4 regions of the Streptomyces albofaciens JCM 4342 genome follow, and region 2 is predicted to be linked to each of the others. Evidence: riboswitches for the same ligand, from Rfam matches in the RefSeq annotation. Region 2 holds a riboswitch; each other region holds the start of a gene.
The links. A riboswitch is a leader RNA that binds a small molecule or an ion and turns the genes downstream of it on or off. The one in region 2 is predicted to bind cobalamin.

Region 1 (4,702 bases), on a different contig from region 2:
CGTCGGGCAGCGGTGGCGGTGCCCGGATGCCGCGCCGTATCCGGTGGTACGCGGGCGACCGGCGGAGCCCGGTCCTGGACGGGGCGAGCGGTGTGGAGGACTTCGAGCTGGAGGTGCCGGCCGACGGGTGGGGCCCCCGGGTGACCGCCGCCCTCGTCGCCCTGCTCACCAGTCACGCGGGCCTGCTCGGCACAGCGTGGGACGAGGCGGAGCGGTAACGCCGCGCGTCCGGCGGGGCGCTCGGCCGGCCGCCTTCTCTCCCACCCCCGGCCGGTGAAGACTGCGAACCCACCGGTGCCTCGGCACAAGGCGTCGCCAGCCGGCCCCCGCAGCCGACTTCTGCCGGCAACCGCTCCCGGTTCGCCAAGGTTGCGAAGGTCCGCGACGCCCTGTCGGCCACTAAGGTGTGCCGCGCGGCAGCGACGGAGGGGGCACCGTGAGCAAGATCTACGCCGGGGCGCGGCTGCGCCGGCTGCGGGAGGAGCGGGGGTTCAGCCAGGCCGCGCTGGCCCGCGTACTGGCCATCTCGCCCAGCTATCTGAACCAGATGGAGCACGACTCGCGGCCGCTGACCGTGCCCGTACTGTTGCGGCTGACCGAGGCGTTCGGGGTGGACCCGGGGTTCTTCGCCGAGCGGGACACCAGCCGGGTGCTGGCCGACCTGCGCGAGGCGCTGGCCGACGAGCTGGCCGCCGCCCGGGTCTCCCCCGCCGACCTGTCCGAACTCGCCTCGCGGCAGCCCGCCGTGGCCGCCGTCCTGCTGGATCTGGGGCGGCGCAACCGGGCGCTGACCGAGCGGCTGGCGGAGGTGGCGGAGGCGCGGGGCGGCGGGGCCGACCCGGCCGCGCCGCTGTCGCCGCACGAGGAGATCCGCGAGTTCTTCTACCGTCGGCAGAACTATCTGCACGAGGCGGACACCGCAGCGGAAGAGCTCGCCGCCGAACTGGGCATCCGCCCCGGCGAGGTGGGGCGCGCGCTGGCCGCCCGGCTCACCGAGCGGCACGGCGTACGCCTCGTCGACACCCCGGACGGGCCGCTGCACCACTACGATCCGGCCGCCCGGGTGCTGCGCCTGTCGACGGGGCTGCGTCCCGGCCAGCGGGCCTTCCGCATGGCCACCCAGCTGGCGCTGCTGGAGGCCGGTGACGAACTGTCGCGGCCCGCCTCGGAGGACTTCGCGGAGGGCTCGGCCACTTGGTCGCTGGCCCGGATCGGCGTGGCCAACTACTTCGCGGCGGCGCTGGTGCTGCCGTACGGGCCGTTCCACGCCGCGGCGGAGGAAGTGCGGTACGACATCGAGCGGCTGACCGACCGCTTCGGCCTCGGCTACGAGACGGTATGCCACCGGCTGAGCACCTTGCAGCGGCCGCGACGGCGCGGGGTGCCGTTCTCGTTCGTACGGGTCGACCGGGCGGGCAACATGTCCAAGCGGCAGTCCGCCACCGGCTTCCACTTCTCGCGGGCGGGCGGTACGTGCCCGCTGTGGAACGTCTACGAGGCGTTCACCGCGCCCAGCCGCATCCACGTGCAGATCGCGGCGATGCCGGACGGCCGCCGCTATCTGTGGACGGCGCGTACGGTCACCCGGCACCGGGGCGGCTGGGGCGATCCGGGCAAGACCTTCGCCATCGGCCTGGGCTGCGAGATCCGGCACGCGTCCCGGCTCGTCTACTCGGACGGGCTGGACCTGGACAACGCCGCCGCGGCCACCCCGATCGGCATGGGCTGCCGGGTCTGCGAACGGCTGGAGTGCCCGCAGCGGGCCGTGCCGCCGCTCGGCCGGGCGCTGCTCGTCGACGAGAACCGCAGCACGTTCGTGCCGTATCCGGTGCGGGAGGAGTGAGGCCGGCGGCCGGCCCGTACCGGAAGGGCCGACGGCCCGGACCCAACGGCCGACGCCTCGGACGACCGGCGGCCAACGCCTCGGACGACCGGCGGCCGACGGCCCGGACGCCCGGAAGACCGGCCGGCCGCTCTGGACTTACTAGGACGTCCAACTATATGTTCGTGGGCACGGCCCGCGGTGCAGGGAAGCCGGTGCGATTCCGGCGCGGTCCCGCCACTGTGACCGGGGAGTGCGACGCCGAGCAGGACGCCACTGACGCGAACGCGTCGGGAAGGCGGGCGGCGCGCGGTGATCCGGAAGCCAGGATACCGGCCGCGGGTGTTTCTTCCGTGTTGTCCACGAGGATGGAGCAGACACGCATGGCACCGGTGCGTACCCACGGCCCAGGTGATCCGGCCCGGCCCGCGGCGCCGCCCGCGGACTGACGGTTCCACGCCTTTCGCGTCCCACGGCCCCGCCGCCCGCCGCGCGCCAACCGCGCCGCTCGCGCGCCCGGCCGTGCCATCCCCGGGTCCCACCTGACGAGAGCAGGCTCCCCATGGTCCGAGAACTGACCCATTTCATCGGCGGCAGGCACACACCGGGAACATCGGGTGCTTACGGCGATGTGTACGACCCCAACACCGGCACCGTGCAGGCCCGCGTCCCCCTCGCGGACCGGGCCGAGACGACGGCCGCGGTCGCCGACGCGGCAGCGGCCCAGCCGGAGTGGGGCGAGTGGAACCCGCAGCGGCGCGCCCGGGTGCTGCTGAATTTCCTGCGCCTGGTCGAGGGCGAGCGGGAGTCGCTGGCCCGACTGCTGTCGAGCGAGCACGGCAAGACGGTTCCGGACGCGCACGGCGACCTCCAGCGCGGACTGGAGGTGGTGGAGTTCGCCGCCGGGATCCCGCATCTGCTCAAGGGCGAGTTCACCGACAACGCCGGGACCGGCATCGATGTGCACTCGCTGCGCCGCCCGATCGGCGTGATCGCCGGGATCACCCCGTTCAACTTCCCCGCGATGATCCCGCTGTGGATGGCCGCACCGGCCCTGGCCTGCGGCAACGCGTTCGTGCTCAAGCCGTCCGAGCGGGCGCCGTCGGTGCCGCTGCGGCTGGCCGAGCTGTTCCTGGAGGCGGGCCTGCCGCCGGGCGTCCTCAACGTCGTGCACGGCGGCAAGGAGTCGGTGGACACGCTGCTGGAGGACCCGCGCGTCGGGGCGCTGGGCTTCGTCGGCTCGACGCCGGTCGCCGCGCACGTCTACGCGACCGCCGCGGCGCACGGCAAGCGCGCCCAGTGCTTCGGCAGCGCCAAGAACCACCTGGTCGTGATGCCGGACGCCGACCTCGACCAGGCGGTGGACGCGCTGGTCGGCGCCGGGTACGGGTCGGCGGGCGAGCGCTGCATGGCGGTCTCGGTCGCCGTACCGGTGGGCGAGGAGACGGCCGAGGCGCTGGTGGCGCGGCTCAAGGAGCGGATCGGCGCGCTGCGCGTCGGCCGCAGCGACGACCCGCACGCCGACTTCGGGCCGCTGGTCGGCCGGGACGCGCTGGACCGGGTGCGCGCGTATGTCGATCTGGGTGTCGCGGAGGGCGCCGAACTGGTCGTGGACGGGCGGGACTTCACCCTGCCCGGCCACGAGGACGGCTTCTTCGCGGGCGCCTCGCTCTTCGACCGGGTCACCCCGGACATGCGCGTCTACCAGGAGGAGATCTTCGGCCCGGTGCTGTCGGTGGTCCGGGCGGCGGACTACGAGGAGGCGCTGCGGCTGCCCACGGAGCACCCGTACGGCAACGGCGTGGCGATCTTCACCCGGGACGGGGACACCGCGCGGGACTTCGGCCGCCGGGTGCACACCGGCATGGTCGGCGTCAACGTCCCGATCCCGGTGCCGGTCGCGTACCACACCTTCGGCGGCTGGAAGCGGTCCGGCTTCGGCGACCTGAACCAGCACGGCCCGGACGCGATCCGCTTCTGCACCCGTACCAAGACCATCACCTCGCGCTGGCCCTCCGGGGTCAAGGAGGGCGCGAGCTTCACCCTTCCGACGATGGGCTGAGCCGATGAGCGTCATGACCACCGCCACCACGGCCGCCGCGCTCACCCCGGACCAGCTCGCCATCGTGGAGACGACGCTGGACTTCGCGCAGGAGCACATCGCGCCGCACGCCGTGGCCTGGGACCGGGACAAGCACTTTCCCGTGGACGTGCTGCGCAGGGCCGCCGCGCTGGGGCTCGGCGGGATCCACGTACGGGAGGACGCCGGCGGCTCCGCGCTGAGCCGGGCGGACGGCGTGCTGGTCCTCGAAGTGCTGGCCACCGCCTGCCCGTCCATCGCGGGCTATCTGTCCATCCACAACATGGTCGCCTGGATGATCGACCGGTACGGCGACGAGGCGCAGCGCGCCCGCCGGCTGCCCGGCCTGTGCTCGATGGCGGACCTGGGCAGCTACTGCCTGACCGAGCCGGGCGCCGGGTCCGACGCGGCGGCGCTGCGCACCCGCGCGGTCCGCGACGGCGACGGCTATGTCCTCACCGGCGTCAAGCAGTTCATCTCCGGCGCCGGGACCTCGCGGGTGTACGTGGTGATGGCCCGTACCGGCGAGGAGGGTCCGGGCGGCATCTCCGCGTTCGTCGTCGAGCGGGACGATCCGGGGCTGTCGTTCGGCCCGGACGAGAAGAAGATGGGCTGGAACGCGCAGCCCACCCGGCAGGTGATCCTGGACGGGGTGCGGATTCCGGCGGACCGGCGGCTCGGCGCGGAGGGCGACGGCTTCCGGATCGCGATGAGCGGCCTGAACGGCGGCCGCCTCGGCATCGCCGCCTGCTCCCTCGGCGGCGGGCAGAGCGCCCTGCACGCGGCGCAGGCGTACCTCG
Region 2 (4,702 bases):
GCTGTTGCGGCTCGCGGTCGGATTGATCATGGCCGCGCACGGTACGCAGAAGCTGTTCGGCTGGTTCGACGGGCCGGGGCTGGACGGGACCGGCCAGTTCTTCACGGCCAGCGGCTACCCGTCCGGTGACGCCATGGCCGTCGTCGCCGGTCTCAGCGAGACGCTGGGCGGCCTCGGGCTGGTGCTCGGGCTGCTGACGCCGCTGGCGGGTGCGGCGGTCGTCGGGACGATGGTGAACGCGCTGGGAGTGAAGTGGGGCGGCGGGTTCTTCGCGCCCGAGGGCGTCGAGTACGAGCTGCTGCTCACGGCGGGTGCGGCGGCGCTCGCGCTGACCGGCCCCGGCCGGTACGCGGTCGACCGGCTGCTTCCGGTCCTGCGCGCGCACCGGCTGGTGTACGGCGTGGCCGCCTTGGTGCTCGGGGTGGTTTTGGCGGTCGTGTTCCTGCTGCTGCGTAAGTGAGCGAAAGGGCAGGGCGGGCGGGTCGGACGCATCGGAAGATATCGGGACGAAGCGGGAAGGTGAGGGGTTGACGTGGCGGTACGGCGGTTGAACCACGCGGTGCTCTACGTGCGGGACGTGGGACGCGCGGTGGCCTTCTATACCGAGGCGCTCGGTTTCCGGGTGGACACGGAGATTCCGGGGCGGGCCGCGTTCCTCAGTGCAGAGGGAACGGCCAACGATCACGACCTCGGGCTGTTCGCGGTGGGGGCCGCGGCCCCCGGGCCCGAGCACGGCCGGGTGGGGCTCTACCACCTGGCCTGGGAGGTGGGCACGCTCGGGGAGCTGGCGGACGTGGCGGCGGGGCTGGCGGAGCGGGGCGCGCTGGTCGGCGCCACCGATCACCTGGTGTCCAAGTCGGTGTACGCGAAGGATCCGGACGGCAACGAGTTCGAGGTGATGTGGCGCGTGCCGCGCGAGGACTGGCCGGGGCCGGACGAACCGGACCGGCTCCGTCCGCTCGACCTCGAAGCGGAGCTGGCGCGCTGGGGGCGGGACCTGAAGACGGGGGCGGCGGCCGGTTCGGCTACCTGAGGGGCCGGTTCGGCTGGCTGAGGGGAGGGGCGTGCGTGGGTGTTCGCGGGGGCCAGGCGTTCGTGGGTGGCTTAGGCGTACGCGGGCCTGGGCTTCGCATACCCCGGGCCTTACGCAAACGCTCGTGGATGTGAGGGCCGTCGGGCACGCGGAGTGGTCGGTTGTTCGCGCAAGGGAAGGCCGTCCGCGTACCGCGCGTTCGTCGTCCTCTCCCCTCCCCTCCCCGCCCTCCCTCAGGCGGTCTCCCCGGCCTCCGCCCCTGTCGCCCGCGACGCCCGGGCCGACCAGCGCTTCTCCACGCCGGCCAATCGCCAGTACGCCAAGGCCGCCGCCCAGACGACCACGAACAGGCCGACGATGATGAAGCCGACGTTGTCCAGGTCGATGGACGAGATCCAGTCGGTGACGCCGTCCTTCAGGTCCAGTTTGTCGTGCAGGACGGTGACCAGCTCGATGGTGCCGATGAAGAAGGCGACGGCGATCGACAGGCCGGTGATCGTGAGGTTGTAGTAGACCTTGCGTACCGGGTTCGAGAACGCCCACTGGTACGCGAAGTTCATGAACGTGCCGTCCAGGGTGTCGAACAGGCTCATGCCCGCCGCGAACAGCAGCGGCAGCACCAGGATCGCGTACCAGGGCAGGCCGGCCGCCGCGCCGCTGCCCGCCATCACCATCAGCGTCACCTCGGTCGCGGTGTCGAAGCCGAGGCCGAACAGCAGGCCGAGCGGGTACATCTGGCCGGGTCGGGTGATGGAGCGGGTGAAGCGGCCCAGCACGCGGTTCATGAAGCCGCGCGAGTCGAGGTGCTGCTCCAGCTCCGTCTCGTCGTACCGGCCCTCCCGCATCGCCCGGAACACCCGCCAGATGCCTGCCAGCGCGACGAGGTTGAGCGCGGCGATGAGGTACAGGAAGCCGCCGGAGACCGTGGTGCCCACGGTGCCGAGCACCTGGTGGGCGCGCGATTCGTCGTCCAGCAGGGTGCCCGCGAGCTGCGCGCCGCCGGCGACCAGCGCCGCCATGGCGACGACCACGCTGGAGTGGCCGAGCGCGAACCAGAAGCCCACGGAGACCGGCCGCTTGCCGTCGGCCATCAGTTTGCGGGTGGTGTTGTCGATGGCGGCGATGTGGTCGGCGTCGAAGGCGTGCCGCATGCCGAGGGTGTACGCGGTGAGGCCGAGGCCGACCCCGAAGACCTGTGAGCCCACCGCGTAGTGGTGCGGCACGACCAGCAGGAAGAGCACGCCGAAGGCGACGACGTGCAGTCCGGCGATGACCGCCATCAGCCCCGCGGTCCGCACGGTGTCCTGCCGCCGCCAGCGGAAATCGGGGAGGGGAGAGGCGGATCCGCCGGAGGAGGGCGCGGGCGAAGTGGGGGAAGAGGGAGAGGAGGGAGAGGAGGGAGAAGAGGAAGCAGGGGGGTTTGTGGACAGGGGCATCCGGTGGTCACGCTCCAGCACCTCGTGGATCAGTTCGTGAGATGCCGTGGCCGGTCTCCTGGCTGACGGGTGTACGCGCCCGCCCCGGCCTTCCCGGCCGCGGGCTGCGGCCAGTGGCTCCGTACGGCGAAGGACGCGTACGGACAGGGGCGGGAACTTCCCGATCACAGTGGCGAGGGCCGCTCCGGCCTGGACCTGTAGGTCGTCACCGGTCTTCCCGAACACCACGGCCCGGACACTCTAACTCCGTCGATGCCGAGGGCCGTCGCCCCGGCCATCGGACCTGGGCCTCGGGAACCCGGGGCGCCGGTCGCTCGACTACCTGATCCGGGCCCGCGCAGGCGGGCCGTCGGGCAGTCGAGAGGCGAGAGGCAGGGAGAGCGGGCATATGCGTCCTCGCGTGGATGAGGTGGGGCCGGTGTCGGGGCCGAAGGGGTCGACGGGTCGGACAGGGCAGACGGTGCGAAAGGGGCGGACGGGGAGAGCGGGGCGGACGGGGCGGGCGGTGACGGCGGCGGTGACGGTGCTGGCGGTGGCCGCGCTGGCCTCGGGGTGCGGCGGTGCCGACGGGCAGGATGCCGGGGCCGTGGGCAGCCGGAACGGCTCGGCGGGTGGCTTTCCGGTCACCGTCACCGATTGCGACGGGCGGAAGACGACTTTCTCCACCGCGCCACGGAAAATCGTCACCAGCAATGCGGCGAGTCTGGAGATGCTGCTTCGGCTGGGTGTGGAGGACCGGGTCGTCGGCACCGGATTTCCGCCGGGCAAGGGCACGTTGCCGGGTGAACTCGACGCTCGGGCGCAGCAGGTGCCGGTCCTGGGGAAAACGGTGATTCCGAAGGAGAAGCTGCTCGGTTCCGGGGCCGATCTGTACATCGACACGTTCGCTTCGATGGGCAACATGGGCGGGGCGGCGACCGGCCCGACCGAGGCGGAATTCGCCGCGGCGGGCATCAAGCACGTCTATCTGGCCTCGACGGCGTGCGCGCCGCGCAAGAAGGTGCCGCAGCGGGACCTGTCCGCGGTGGAGGGCGATATCCGGCGCCTCGGGCAGGTCACGGGTACGTCGCCACGGGCATTGCAGCTGGTGGCGGAGATGGAGAAGAAGGTCGCCGAGGTGCGTAAGGCCATCGCGGACGTCCCGGTGGAGAAACGCCCGTCGTACTTCTTCTTCGATTTCGACGCGGGAACGAAGCAGCCCGTCGCCGTCTGCAACCGGCAGGTGGCGAACGCGGTGCTGACCGAGGCCGGGGCGCGGAACATCTTCGCGGACTGCGCGGGTGATTTCCGGCCGGTCTCGTGGGAGGACGTGGTCGACAAGGACCCGGACTGGATCCAGCTCGGCGTACGGAACCGGGGCAGTGCCGCGGCCAATGAGAAGGCATTCGCCGAAGCCGAACAATTCCTGAGGACATTCCCGGCCACGGCGGGCCTGCGCGCGGTGAAGGAAGGCAAGTTCCTGCGCATCGGCTCGGAGCGGACGACCATCGCGGGGGTCGGCAATGCCGATACGGTACGGCGGATCGCGGCGACGCTGTATACGGACCGGCTGGGCCGCCTGGACGGTTCGGTCTCGGGTGGCTCAGCCTTGGGCGGTTCGGCCTCGGGTGGTTCGGCATCGGACGGTTCGGTCTCGGGTGGCTCGGTCTCGGGCGGGGCGGCTGCGGGTGGGGTGGGCCGCTGATGCGGCGGGCCGCCCGTACGTCCCGGGGCTCCGCTCGTACGTCCCCAGGCCCTGCCCGTACGTCTCCGAATCCCGCCCGTACGTCTCCGAATCCCGCCCCTACGTCTCCAGGCCCCGCCCGTACCTCCCCGAGCCCCGCTCAGACGCTCTGGATCGCCGTCGGGCTTCTCCTCGCCCTGCTCGTCGCGCTGACCGCCGCCGTCTCGCTCGGTGCTACCGATATCGCCCCGGGTGAGGTGTGGTCGGTGGTGTTGCGGCGGCTGGGCGGGGAGCCGCCGCGGCCCGGTACGGACGATTTGATCGTCTGGCAGCTGCGGGTTCCCAGGGCGCTGCTCGCCGCGTTGGTCGGCGCGGGGCTCGGGCTCGTCGGTACGACCACCCAGGCGCTGGTGCGCAACCCGCTCGCCGACCCGTACCTGCTGGGCATCTCCAACGGCGCGTCGCTCGGCGCGGTGGCCGCGATCGTGCTGGGCGCGGGAGCGGTGGCCGGAGCGGACGAAGTGTTCGGGTCGGGGGGAGTGTTCGGGTCGGGGGGAGTGCTCGGGGTGG
Region 3 (4,702 bases), on a different contig from region 2:
GGAACTCGCCGCTCAGCGTCTCGCGCTTGAACAGGTTGGAGACCTGCGGCTCGATGCACTCGTACACGCCCGCGATCGAGGCGATGGTCGCGGTCGGCGCGATGGCCAGCAGCAGCGAGTTGCGCATGCCGGTCGCCGCGATACGGGTGCGCAGCGCCGCCCACCGGTCCGCCCAGCGCGGCTCGGCGTTCGGGTAGTGGTCGGGGTGCAGCACGCCCCGGGCCGTACGGGTTGCGGACCAGGCCGGGTGCGGCCCGTGCCGCTCGGCGAGGTCGGCGGACGCCTCGTACGCGGCGAGCATGATCCGCTCGGAGATGCGGGTGGACAGCTCCCGCGCCTCGGGCGAGTCGAAGCCGAGCCGCAGCCGGAAGAAGACGTCCTGGAGTCCCATCAGGCCCAGGCCCACCGGCCGCCAGCGCGAGTTGGAGGCGCCGGCCTGCTCGGTCGGGTAGAAGTTGATGTCCACCACGCGGTCCAGGAAGGTCACGGCCGTACGGACCGTGGCGTCCAGCCGCTCCCAGTCCATCTCGCCGTCGTCGCCCAGGTGGGCGGCCAGGTTGACCGAGCCGAGGTTGCAGACCGCGGTCTCGCCGTCGTCGGTGACCTCCAGGATCTCGGTGCACAGGTTCGAGGAGTGCACCACCTTGCCGGGCTCGGCGGTCTGGTTGGCGGTGCGGTTGGCGGCGTCCTTGAAGGTCATCCAGCCGTTGCCGGTCTGCGCGAGGGTGCGCATCATCCGCGCGTACAGGATGCGCGCCGGGACCTGCTTGACGGCCAGGCCCGCGGCCTCCGCCTCGCGGTACGCGGCGTCGAACTCGTCGCCGTACAGGTCCACCAGCTCCGGCACGTCGCTGGGGGAGAACAGCGACCAGTCGGCGTCCGCCTCGACGCGGCGCATGAACTCGTCGGGGATCCAGTGCGCGATGTTCAGGTTGTGGGTGCGCCGGGCGTCCTCGCCCGTGTTGTCGCGCAGCTCCAGGAACTCCTCCAGGTCCGCGTGCCAGGTCTCCAGGTAGACACAGGCCGCGCCCTTGCGCCGGCCGCCCTGGTTCACGGCCGCGACCGAGGCGTCCAGGGTGCGCAGGAACGGCACGATGCCGTTGGAGTGGCCGTTGGTGCCGCGGATCAGCGAGCCGCGGGCGCGCACCCGGGAGTACGACAGGCCGATGCCGCCGGCGTGCTTCGACAGGCGCGCCACCTGGTGGTAGCGGTCGTAGATCGAGTCCAGCTCGTCCAGCGGGGAGTCCAGCAGGTAGCAGGAGGACATCTGCGGGTGCCGGGTGCCGGAGTTGAAGAGGGTGGGGGAGGAGGGCAGGTACGACAGCGTGCTGGTCAGCCGGTACAGCTCGGCGACGTCGTCCACGGCCCGCTCGCCGTGGTCCTCGGCCAGGCCGCAGGCCACCCGCAGCAGGAAGTGCTGCGGGGTCTCGATGACCTGCCGGGAGATCGGGTGGCGCAGCAGGTAGCGGGAGTGCAGGGTGCGCAGGCCGAAGTAGCCGAACCGGTCGTCGGCGCCGTCCGCGAGGGCGCGCTCCACCAGCTCGTCCAGGCGCGCCGCGTGGGTCCGTACGAACTCCGCCGTGTCGTCGGCGATCAGGCCCTCGCGGTGTCCGACGGCGACGGAGGCGGAGAAGGCGGTCGCCCCCTCCGCGGCCGCCTCCTCCGCGATGGCGAGCGTCAGCAGGCGGGCGGCCAGCTTGGAGTACTGCGGCTCGTCGCCGATCAGGCCGGCGGCGGCCTCCATGGCCAGCGAGCGCAGTTCGGCCTCGTCGGAGCCGGGGTGGCGGCCGCGCAGCGCGGCGGCGGCGACCTTGCCGGGGTCGGTGGCGTCCAGGTCGGCGGTGAGGTCGGTCAGCGTGCGCAGCAGCGCGGCGCCGGGGCCGTCCTCGGCCCGGCCGCCGGCGTCCTGCCGGGGCTTCGTGTCCTTCGCGGGCTGCACGACCTGCCGGTCTGACGCGGGCTCCGTTGGCGCGATGGTCACGTGCTGCTCTCCCTCACTCGGCGGGGGCCCGGGGGAGGCACGGAGGGCCGCGTACGGGCGTGCGGCACCCCTGGCACGGCGAGGGGCGCGCGGGCACACCGCGCAGCGTCCACCGGCCCAACCCGCGAGGCCCGGACGTATCGACGACCGCGCCGGGATGGCGCGGGCGTACTGCGGGCAGGTCTTCGGACTCACGGGTGCGGATTGCCGCACTTCGTACACCGTTGCGGGACAGTTCCGGATTCGCACCGGATTCCCCTGCGACGACAGCGAGCACGAGCATACATCTTGTGCTGCCTCGTGCACCCACCCCCATATCTTGTGTCGCGTTGGCGCGGGGTTGTCCGGAGCCGTGGTATTCGGCAGCCGTTCCGAGGCCGTTCGCCGGGCGCTGCGGGGCCGCCCAGAAGCCCCTGCGGAGGCTTCCTGAAGCCGTTCCGGGCCTTCCGGCCGGGGCCCGGCGGCCCTCCTGGACGGGGGCTGATGCAGGGGGCGTATTGGTGGCGCGGAATGTCCCTGATGCGTTGACCGGGACTCCTGAAGCGTATTGGCTCCTTGTCTGCTCCGTCGCCCGGCGGGGCGGGTGGGGGGCCTGATGTGAGGGGGGAGACATGCGAAGAAACGGTGCTGCGCGCGGCGTGGCGAGAGCCGTGGGGCTGCTGGCCGGAGCGTGTGCCGTGGCGGGGGTGCTGTCCGCGACGGCCACCGCGGCACGGCCGGCGGCCCCGGCGACCGAACGGGTCAGCGTCGCCGCGGACGGAACGCAGGGAAACGGTTTCTCGGGCGGTCCGACGCTCAGCGCGAACGGGCGGTTCGTGGCATTCACCTCGGAAGCCACCAATCTGGGACCCGCCGACGCCAACGGCCAACAAGACGTGTACGTCAAGGATTTACGGACGGGAAAGGTCGACCTGGTCAGCGTCGCCGGTGACGGCACGCGCGGCAACGCCCTGTCCGGATCACCCGAGATCAGCGCCGACGGGCGGTACGTGGCCTTCTACTCCTCGGCGTCGAACCTGGTGCCCGGCGACACCAACGGCGAGGGCGACGTGTTCGTCCACGACCGGCTGACCGGCCGCACCACGAGCCCCACCGCGGGCGCGGGCACGTCCCCGTACGGCTACGGGGTGCAGAACTTCACCCTCAGCGGCGACGGCCGCCACCTCGCCTTCGGCTCGTACCGCGCGGACCTGGTGCCCGGCGACACCAACGAGCGCCTGGACATCTTCGTCCACGATGTGCAGAAGGAAACGACGAAACGGGTCAGTGTGGCGAGCGACGGCACGCAGGCCGACGGCCCCTCCGCCTTCCCGTCGATCAGCGCCGACGGCCGTCGGGTCGCGTTCACCTCCAAGGCGACGAACCTCACCCCCGCCGGACCCGGCTTCCGCCGCCCGCCGCCGCAGGACCCCCTGTACGTCCACGACCTGGACACCGGGCGGACGAGCGTGGCGAGCCTCGGCTCGACGGGCGCCGTGGTCGGCGTGTCGCCGTTCCCCCGGCTGAGCCCCGACGGCCGGCACGCGGTCTTCGCCTCCGTGGCCGACGACGTGGTGCCCGGCGACACCAACGGCACGTACGACATCTTCGTCCGCGACCTGGGGAAGGGCACCACCCGGATGGCGTCCCGCGCGCACGACGGTGCCCAGGGCAACGGCTGGTCCTCCGACGGGCGGCTCAGCGCGGACAACCGGCGCCTCTTCTTCACCTCCGCGGCGACCAACCTGGTGCCCGGCGACACCAACCGCGAGGTCGACGCCTTCGTCCGCGACCTGCGCACCGGGCGGGTCGAACGGATCAACGTCACCGCGGACGGCGGCCAGTCGTCCTCCTGGACCAATACCGCGGTGCCCGACGCCGCCGGGCGGCTGGCGGTCTTCGACTCGCGCGACGACGGGCTGGTGCCCGGTGACACGAACGGGACGGGCGACGTCTTCGTCCGCCGGCTCACGCACTGACGTCAACGGCGACGCACGCATTCACCAGGAGGGGAATCCGCCATGAGGTCCACCCGCACCACCGTACGAAGACTCGCCGCCGTCACCGGGGTGTGCGCGCTCGCCGCGCTGCTGCCCGCCACGACGGCCGCCGCCCGGTCCGCGCCGCCGTCCGGCACCGAGCGGGCCAGCGTCGCCGCCGACGGCACACAGGGCAACGGCGGCTCGTCCGGCTCGATGATCAGCGCCGACGGCCGGTTCGCCGTGTTCGGCTCCGACGCGACGAACCTGGTGCCCGGCGACACCAACGGCCAGCCGGACATCTTCGTCAAGAACCTGCGCACGGGCGCCGTCGAACGCGTCAACGTGGCGAGCGACGGCACCCAGGCCGACTCCTGGTCGTCCACGCCCACCATCAGCGCCGACGGCCGGTATGTCGCCTTCGCCTCCGGTGCCGCCAACCTCGTGCCGGGGGACACCAACGCCGCCACCGACATCTTCGTGCACGACCGCAGGACCGGACGCACCGAGAGCGTCACCCTCGACGGAAAGCCGCCGCAGGGCAAGCAGGGCTCCCAGATGCCCGTGATCAGCGCCAACGGCCGGTACGTGGCGTTCGCCTCCAGTCGTGAGGACCTGGTGCCCGGCGACACCAACAAGGCCCAGGACATCTTCGTCCGCGACCGGAAGACGGGCGCGGTCGAGCGGGTGAGCGTCACCGCCACCGGAGAGCAGGCCAACGGGCCCTCCGCCAACCCGGCGATCACCTACGACGGCCGTACGG
Region 4 (4,702 bases), 690 kb from region 2:
CTGAGGCGGAAAACCAGGGCAACCGCGGCGCGGTGCGGGACGAGGCGACCGAGCATCCAAGCCCCCGACCACTCAAGCCCCCCCGGATGTCCGAGCCCCCGGATGCCCGAACCCCCGGGCACCCAAGCCCCCGAGCGTCCAAGCCCCGGCGCATATGCCGCCCGGCACCCGGTACGCCTGGGACGCACGGGGCTCCCGTGCTGATGCGTACGGGGCCCGCGTGACGCCTCGGGCGCCTCCGCGCCACCCCTGCGGGGGCGTCACCGCGGCGTCCGGTCCAGTTCACCTTCCGTTCACCCGTCGTCCGTACGGTCCCGAGCGTTACTGACCATCGAACTGATTGCCTGGGTGAATGGAACACATCACGCTTCTCATCGGGATCGTGATCGTCACGGCCTTGGTGTTCGACTTTACGAACGGCTTCCACGACACGGCCAACGCCATGGCCACCACCATTTCCACCGGGGCACTCAAGCCCAAGACGGCGGTGGCGATGTCGGCGGCCCTCAACCTGCTCGGCGCATTCCTGTCCGTGGAGGTCGCCAAGACCATCTCCGGCGGGATCATCGACGAGACCGCCGGCATCAGACCAGAGGTGATCTTCGCCGGACTGGTCGGCGCCATCGTCTGGAACCTCGTCACCTGGCTGGCCGGGCTCCCCTCCAGCTCCTCGCACGCCCTCTTCGGCGGCCTGATCGGCGCGACCCTGGTGTCCGTCGGCGCGAGCGGCGTGCACGGCGGCGCCGTTGTCATGAAGGTCCTCATCCCGGCCGTCGCCGCGCCGATCGTGGCCGGTCTGGCCTCGATGGCCGCGACCCGGCTGACGTACCGGCTGGCCCGCGACCGCGCCGAGGAGGACACCGCCAAGGGCTACCGCGCCGGGCAGATCGCCTCCGCCGCCCTGGTCTCCCTCGCCCACGGCACCAACGACGCCCAGAAGACGATGGGCGTGATCACCCTGGCGCTGATCACCGGCGGCGTCGTGGCACCGCACGCCGACCCGCCGCTGTGGGTCATCGCCTCGGCGGGCCTGGCCATCGCGCTCGGCACGTACCTGGGCGGCTGGCGGATCATCCGCACGATGGGCAAGGGCATCACCGACATCCAGCCGCCGCAGGGCTTCGCCGCCCAGACCGGCGCCGCGGCCACCATCCTGGCCTCCTCCCACCTCGGCTTCGCGCTCTCCACCACCCAGGTCTGCTCCGGCTCCGTCATGGGTTCCGGGCTGGGCCGCAAGGGCGGCGTGGTGCGCTGGTCCACGGCGGGCCGGATGGTCGTCGCCTGGGGCCTGACGCTGCCGGCCGCCGGTCTGGTCGCTGCGGGCGCCGCGCTGCTGGCGGACCAGGGCGACTGGGGCATCGCGACCGTCGCGGTCCTCGCGCTCGCCGTCTGCGGCGCGATCTGGGTGGCCTCCCGGCGCAAGCCGGTGGACCACACCAACGTCAACGAGGGCCCGGCCGCGGAGCCCGCGGGTGTCGTGACCGCCGCCCTCCAGGCCGTCTCGCCGCCGCCCGCCGGCCCGGTCGCCACCGAGCCCGCGACGGCCGCCACGATCCCCGCGCCCGCGGTGGCCGGGGCGCGGCTCACCGACCCGGTCGGCGCGGCCCCGGTGATCGCCGCCCCGGTGGCCGCCCACCCGCACGAGAAGCACGGGACCGAGCCCCGCGCCAAGGCCGGCTCGGCCGCCGGCTGACCCCGCCGTACGGCTCCCCGCCTCCCCCGGCTTCCACGAAGGAACGAGAACGCAATGAGCATCGACTGGGCAGCGCTCGGCCAGGTCTTCGGCGTCACGCTGGTCGTGACGGTCGGCATCGTGGGCCTGTTCACCCTCGGCATCGTCGGCACGTCCCGCAAGCCCCGGCAGGAGGGCGAGGCGGTGGCCGCCGACGGTCCCGGCGGGGCGGCGCGGGCCGGCGCGTACGCCTGCTTCGCGCTGTGCGCGGCGGCCGTGGCGTACGGCATCTACCTGATCGTCGCCGCCTGACCGGCACCGGCACGGCGCCCCGGGGCGTCCGGTGGCCGCGGCACCCGCCGCGGTCACCGGGCGCCCCGTCGCCGTCCGCGGGCAGTGGCCGCCTGTGTCCTCCGACACAGGCGCGGCCCCCGCCCCGCGCCGCAGGTCAAGCGCGAGTTGACGGGCTTCGCGGAGCGTGGTGGACTGCCGGAGCCAATCGGCGACAGATGAGGAAGTCCGGTGAGAATCCGGCGCGGTCCCGCCACTGTCACCGGGGAGCGCTCCTCCATCAAGGGCCACGGTCCGCGTCCGGGACGCGGGTTCCGTACGGACTGGAAGGCCGGGGGAAGCGCCGATCCGGGGAGCCAGGAGACTCTCGTCGCCGTACCCGTCGAACCAGGGCGCGGACCCTGAGTGAGGACCTACCGCCATGCCCGGCCGCAGTTCGAGACCCGCTGGACGTACCCCGCTGCCCCTCCGAGGCGCGACGGCGGTCTGATCCGATGCGTGCCGAACACGCCGGCTACGCGTGCGGCGCGGCCCTCGGTTTCCTCGGCGACCTGGTCGTGGGCGACCCCCGGCGCGGTCACCCGGTGGCCGCCTTCGGGCGGGCCGCGGCGGCCGTGGAGCGCCGCCTGTGGAGCGACGGCCGCGGGCGCGGAGCCCTGCACACCGCACTGCTCGCCGGCGGCACCGCCGCCGGTGCCACGCTGCTCACCCGTGCCGTACGCCGCTCCCCCGCGGCCTTCCCCGCCTCCGTGGCGCTGACCGCCGCCGCCACCTGGGCCGTCCTGGGCGGCACCTCGCTGGGCCGCGAGGCACGGGCCGTCGGCGGGGCGCTCGCCGTGGGCGACCTCGATGTGGCGCGCGAGCGCCTGCCGCACCTGTGCGGGCGCGACCCGCAGGCCCTGGACGGGCAGCAGATGGCGCGCGCGGTGGTCGAGTCCGTCGCCGAGAACACCTCGGACGCGGTGGTCGGCGCCCTGGTGTGGGGCGCGGTCGCCGGTGTTCCCGGGCTGCTGGCGTTCCGCGCCGTCAACACGCTGGACGCGATGGTGGGCCACACATCGCCGCGCTACCGCCGCTTCGGGTGGGCCTCGGCCCGCCTCGACGACGTGGCCGGCTTCCCCGGCTCCCGGCTGACCGCCGCGCTGGCGGTCCTGGCCGGTCCGGACCGGCGGGGCGCGTGGCGCGCCTGGCGGCAGGACGGCGCGTCCCACCCGAGCCCCAACGCGGGCCCGGTGGAGGCCGCGTTCGCGGGCGCGCTGGGCGTACGGCTGGGCGGCACCCTGGCGTACGGCGGCCGGGTCGAGCACCGGCCGGTGCTCAACGGCGGCACCGGGCGCCCCGTCGCGGTGCCGGACATCGAGCGGGCCGTACGGCTGTCGCGCCGGGTGAGCGCGCTGGCCCTGGCGGCCACGGTCACGGGCCGGCTGGCGGCCGGGGCGGTACGCCGGTCCCGTACGGCCGGGAGGGCCAAGTGAGCAGCAGCAACGTACGGACGGCGAGGAGTGCCAGGTGAACGGTTCGGGTGGGGCGCCGCTGGGCGGCGGGCTGCTGGTGGCCGGCACCACGTCCGACGCGGGCAAGAGCGTGGTGACGGCGGGCATCTGCCGCTGGCTGGCCCGCAAGGGCGTCAAGGTGGCGCCGTTCAAGGCGCAGAACATGTCGCTGAACTCGTTCGTGACGCGCGAGGGCGCGGAGATCGGGCGGGCGCAGGCCATGCAGGCCGCGGCGGCGCGCGTCGAGCCGAGCGCGCTGATGAATCCCGTGCTGCTGAAGCCGGGCGGTGACCGCAGCAGCCAGGTCGTGCTGATGGGCAGGCCGGTGGGCGAGCTGAGCGCGCGCGGCTACCACGCGGGGCGCCAGGAGCGGCTGCTCGGCACGGTCACGGGCTGTCTCCAGGAGCTGCGCCGTACGCATGACGCGGTGATCTGCGAGGGCGCCGGCAGCCCCGCGGAGATCAACCTGCGGCGCACCGACATCGTGAACATGGGCATCGCGCGCGCCGCCAGGATTCCGGTCGTGGTGGTCGGCGACATCGACCGGGGCGGCGTGTTCGCCTCGTTCTTCGGCACCACGGCGCTGCTGTCCCGGGAGGACCAGGCGCTGGTCGCGGGCTATCTCGTCAACAAGTTCCGCGGCGATGTGACGCTGCTGGAACCCGGCCTGGAGATGCTGAAGGGGCTGAGCGGACGGCCCACCCTCGGGGTGCTGCCGTTCGCGCACGGCCTCGGCATCGACGAGGAGGACGGCCTCCGCGTCTCGCTGCGCGGCGCGGTCCGCGAGAGCGTCGTCGCGCCGCCGCACGGCGCGGACGTGCTGCGCGTCGCCGTGGCCGCCGTACCGCTGATGTCGAACTTCACGGACGTGGACGCGCTGGCCGCCGAACCGGGCGTCGTGGTCCGGTTCGTGGACCGCCCCGAGGAACTGGCCGACGCCGACCTCGTCGTCCTGCCCGGCACCCGCGGCACCGTCCGCGCGCTCCAGTGGCTGCGCGAGCGCGGCATCGCGGACGCGGTGCGGCGGCGGGCCGCGGAGGGCCGCCCGGTGCTCGGCATCTGCGGCGGCTTCCAGATGCTGGGCGAGCGCATCGAGGACGAGGTCGAGTCGAAGGCCGGGACCGTGGACGGGCTGGGGCTGCTGCCCGTACGCGTACGGTTCGCGGCCGAGAAGACGCTGGCCCGGCCGTCCGGCGAGGCGCTGGGCGAGCCGGTCGAGGGATACGAGATCCACCACGGCGTGGCG

Region 1: linked by a shared signal. The riboswitch ahead of CP973_RS29280 (CoA-acylating methylmalonate-semialdehyde dehydrogenase) and the one ahead of nicT (Nickel transporter NicT) in region 2 are both predicted to bind cobalamin.
Region 3: linked by a shared signal. The riboswitch ahead of CP973_RS33565 (ribonucleoside-diphosphate reductase subunit alpha) and the one ahead of nicT (Nickel transporter NicT) in region 2 are both predicted to bind cobalamin.
Region 4: linked by a shared signal. The riboswitch ahead of CP973_RS12315 (cobalamin biosynthesis protein) and the one ahead of nicT (Nickel transporter NicT) in region 2 are both predicted to bind cobalamin.

The regions. Positions count from the first base shown of each region.
Region 1 is NZ_PDCM01000002.1:2,070,163-2,074,864, forward strand. It holds gene CP973_RS29270 (hypothetical protein) at 1-218, shown strand, start outside; gene CP973_RS29275 (short-chain fatty acyl-CoA regulator family protein) at 437-1,843, shown strand; cobalamin riboswitch at 1,992-2,177, shown strand; gene CP973_RS29280 (CoA-acylating methylmalonate-semialdehyde dehydrogenase) at 2,385-3,884, shown strand; gene CP973_RS29285 (acyl-CoA dehydrogenase family protein) at 3,898-4,702, shown strand, end outside.
Region 2 is NZ_PDCM01000001.1:2,060,460-2,065,161, forward strand. It holds gene CP973_RS09300 (DoxX family protein) at 1-460, shown strand, start outside; gene CP973_RS09305 (VOC family protein) at 533-1,033, shown strand; gene nicT (Nickel transporter NicT) at 1,267-2,502, opposite strand; cobalamin riboswitch at 2,501-2,713, opposite strand; gene CP973_RS09320 (ABC transporter substrate-binding protein) at 2,975-4,153, shown strand; gene CP973_RS09325 (FecCD family ABC transporter permease) at 4,153-4,702, shown strand, end outside.
Region 3 is NZ_PDCM01000002.1:3,153,215-3,157,916, reverse strand. It holds gene CP973_RS33565 (ribonucleoside-diphosphate reductase subunit alpha) at 1-1,981, opposite strand, end outside; cobalamin riboswitch at 2,141-2,304, opposite strand; gene CP973_RS33560 (TolB family protein) at 2,620-3,939, shown strand; gene CP973_RS33555 (TolB family protein) at 3,982-4,702, shown strand, end outside.
Region 4 is NZ_PDCM01000001.1:2,746,764-2,751,465, reverse strand. It holds gene CP973_RS12330 (lysozyme) at 1-4, shown strand, start outside; gene CP973_RS12325 (inorganic phosphate transporter) at 353-1,693, shown strand; gene CP973_RS12320 (hypothetical protein) at 1,748-1,984, shown strand; cobalamin riboswitch at 2,184-2,330, shown strand; gene CP973_RS12315 (cobalamin biosynthesis protein) at 2,458-3,438, shown strand; gene CP973_RS12310 (cobyric acid synthase) at 3,497-4,702, shown strand, end outside.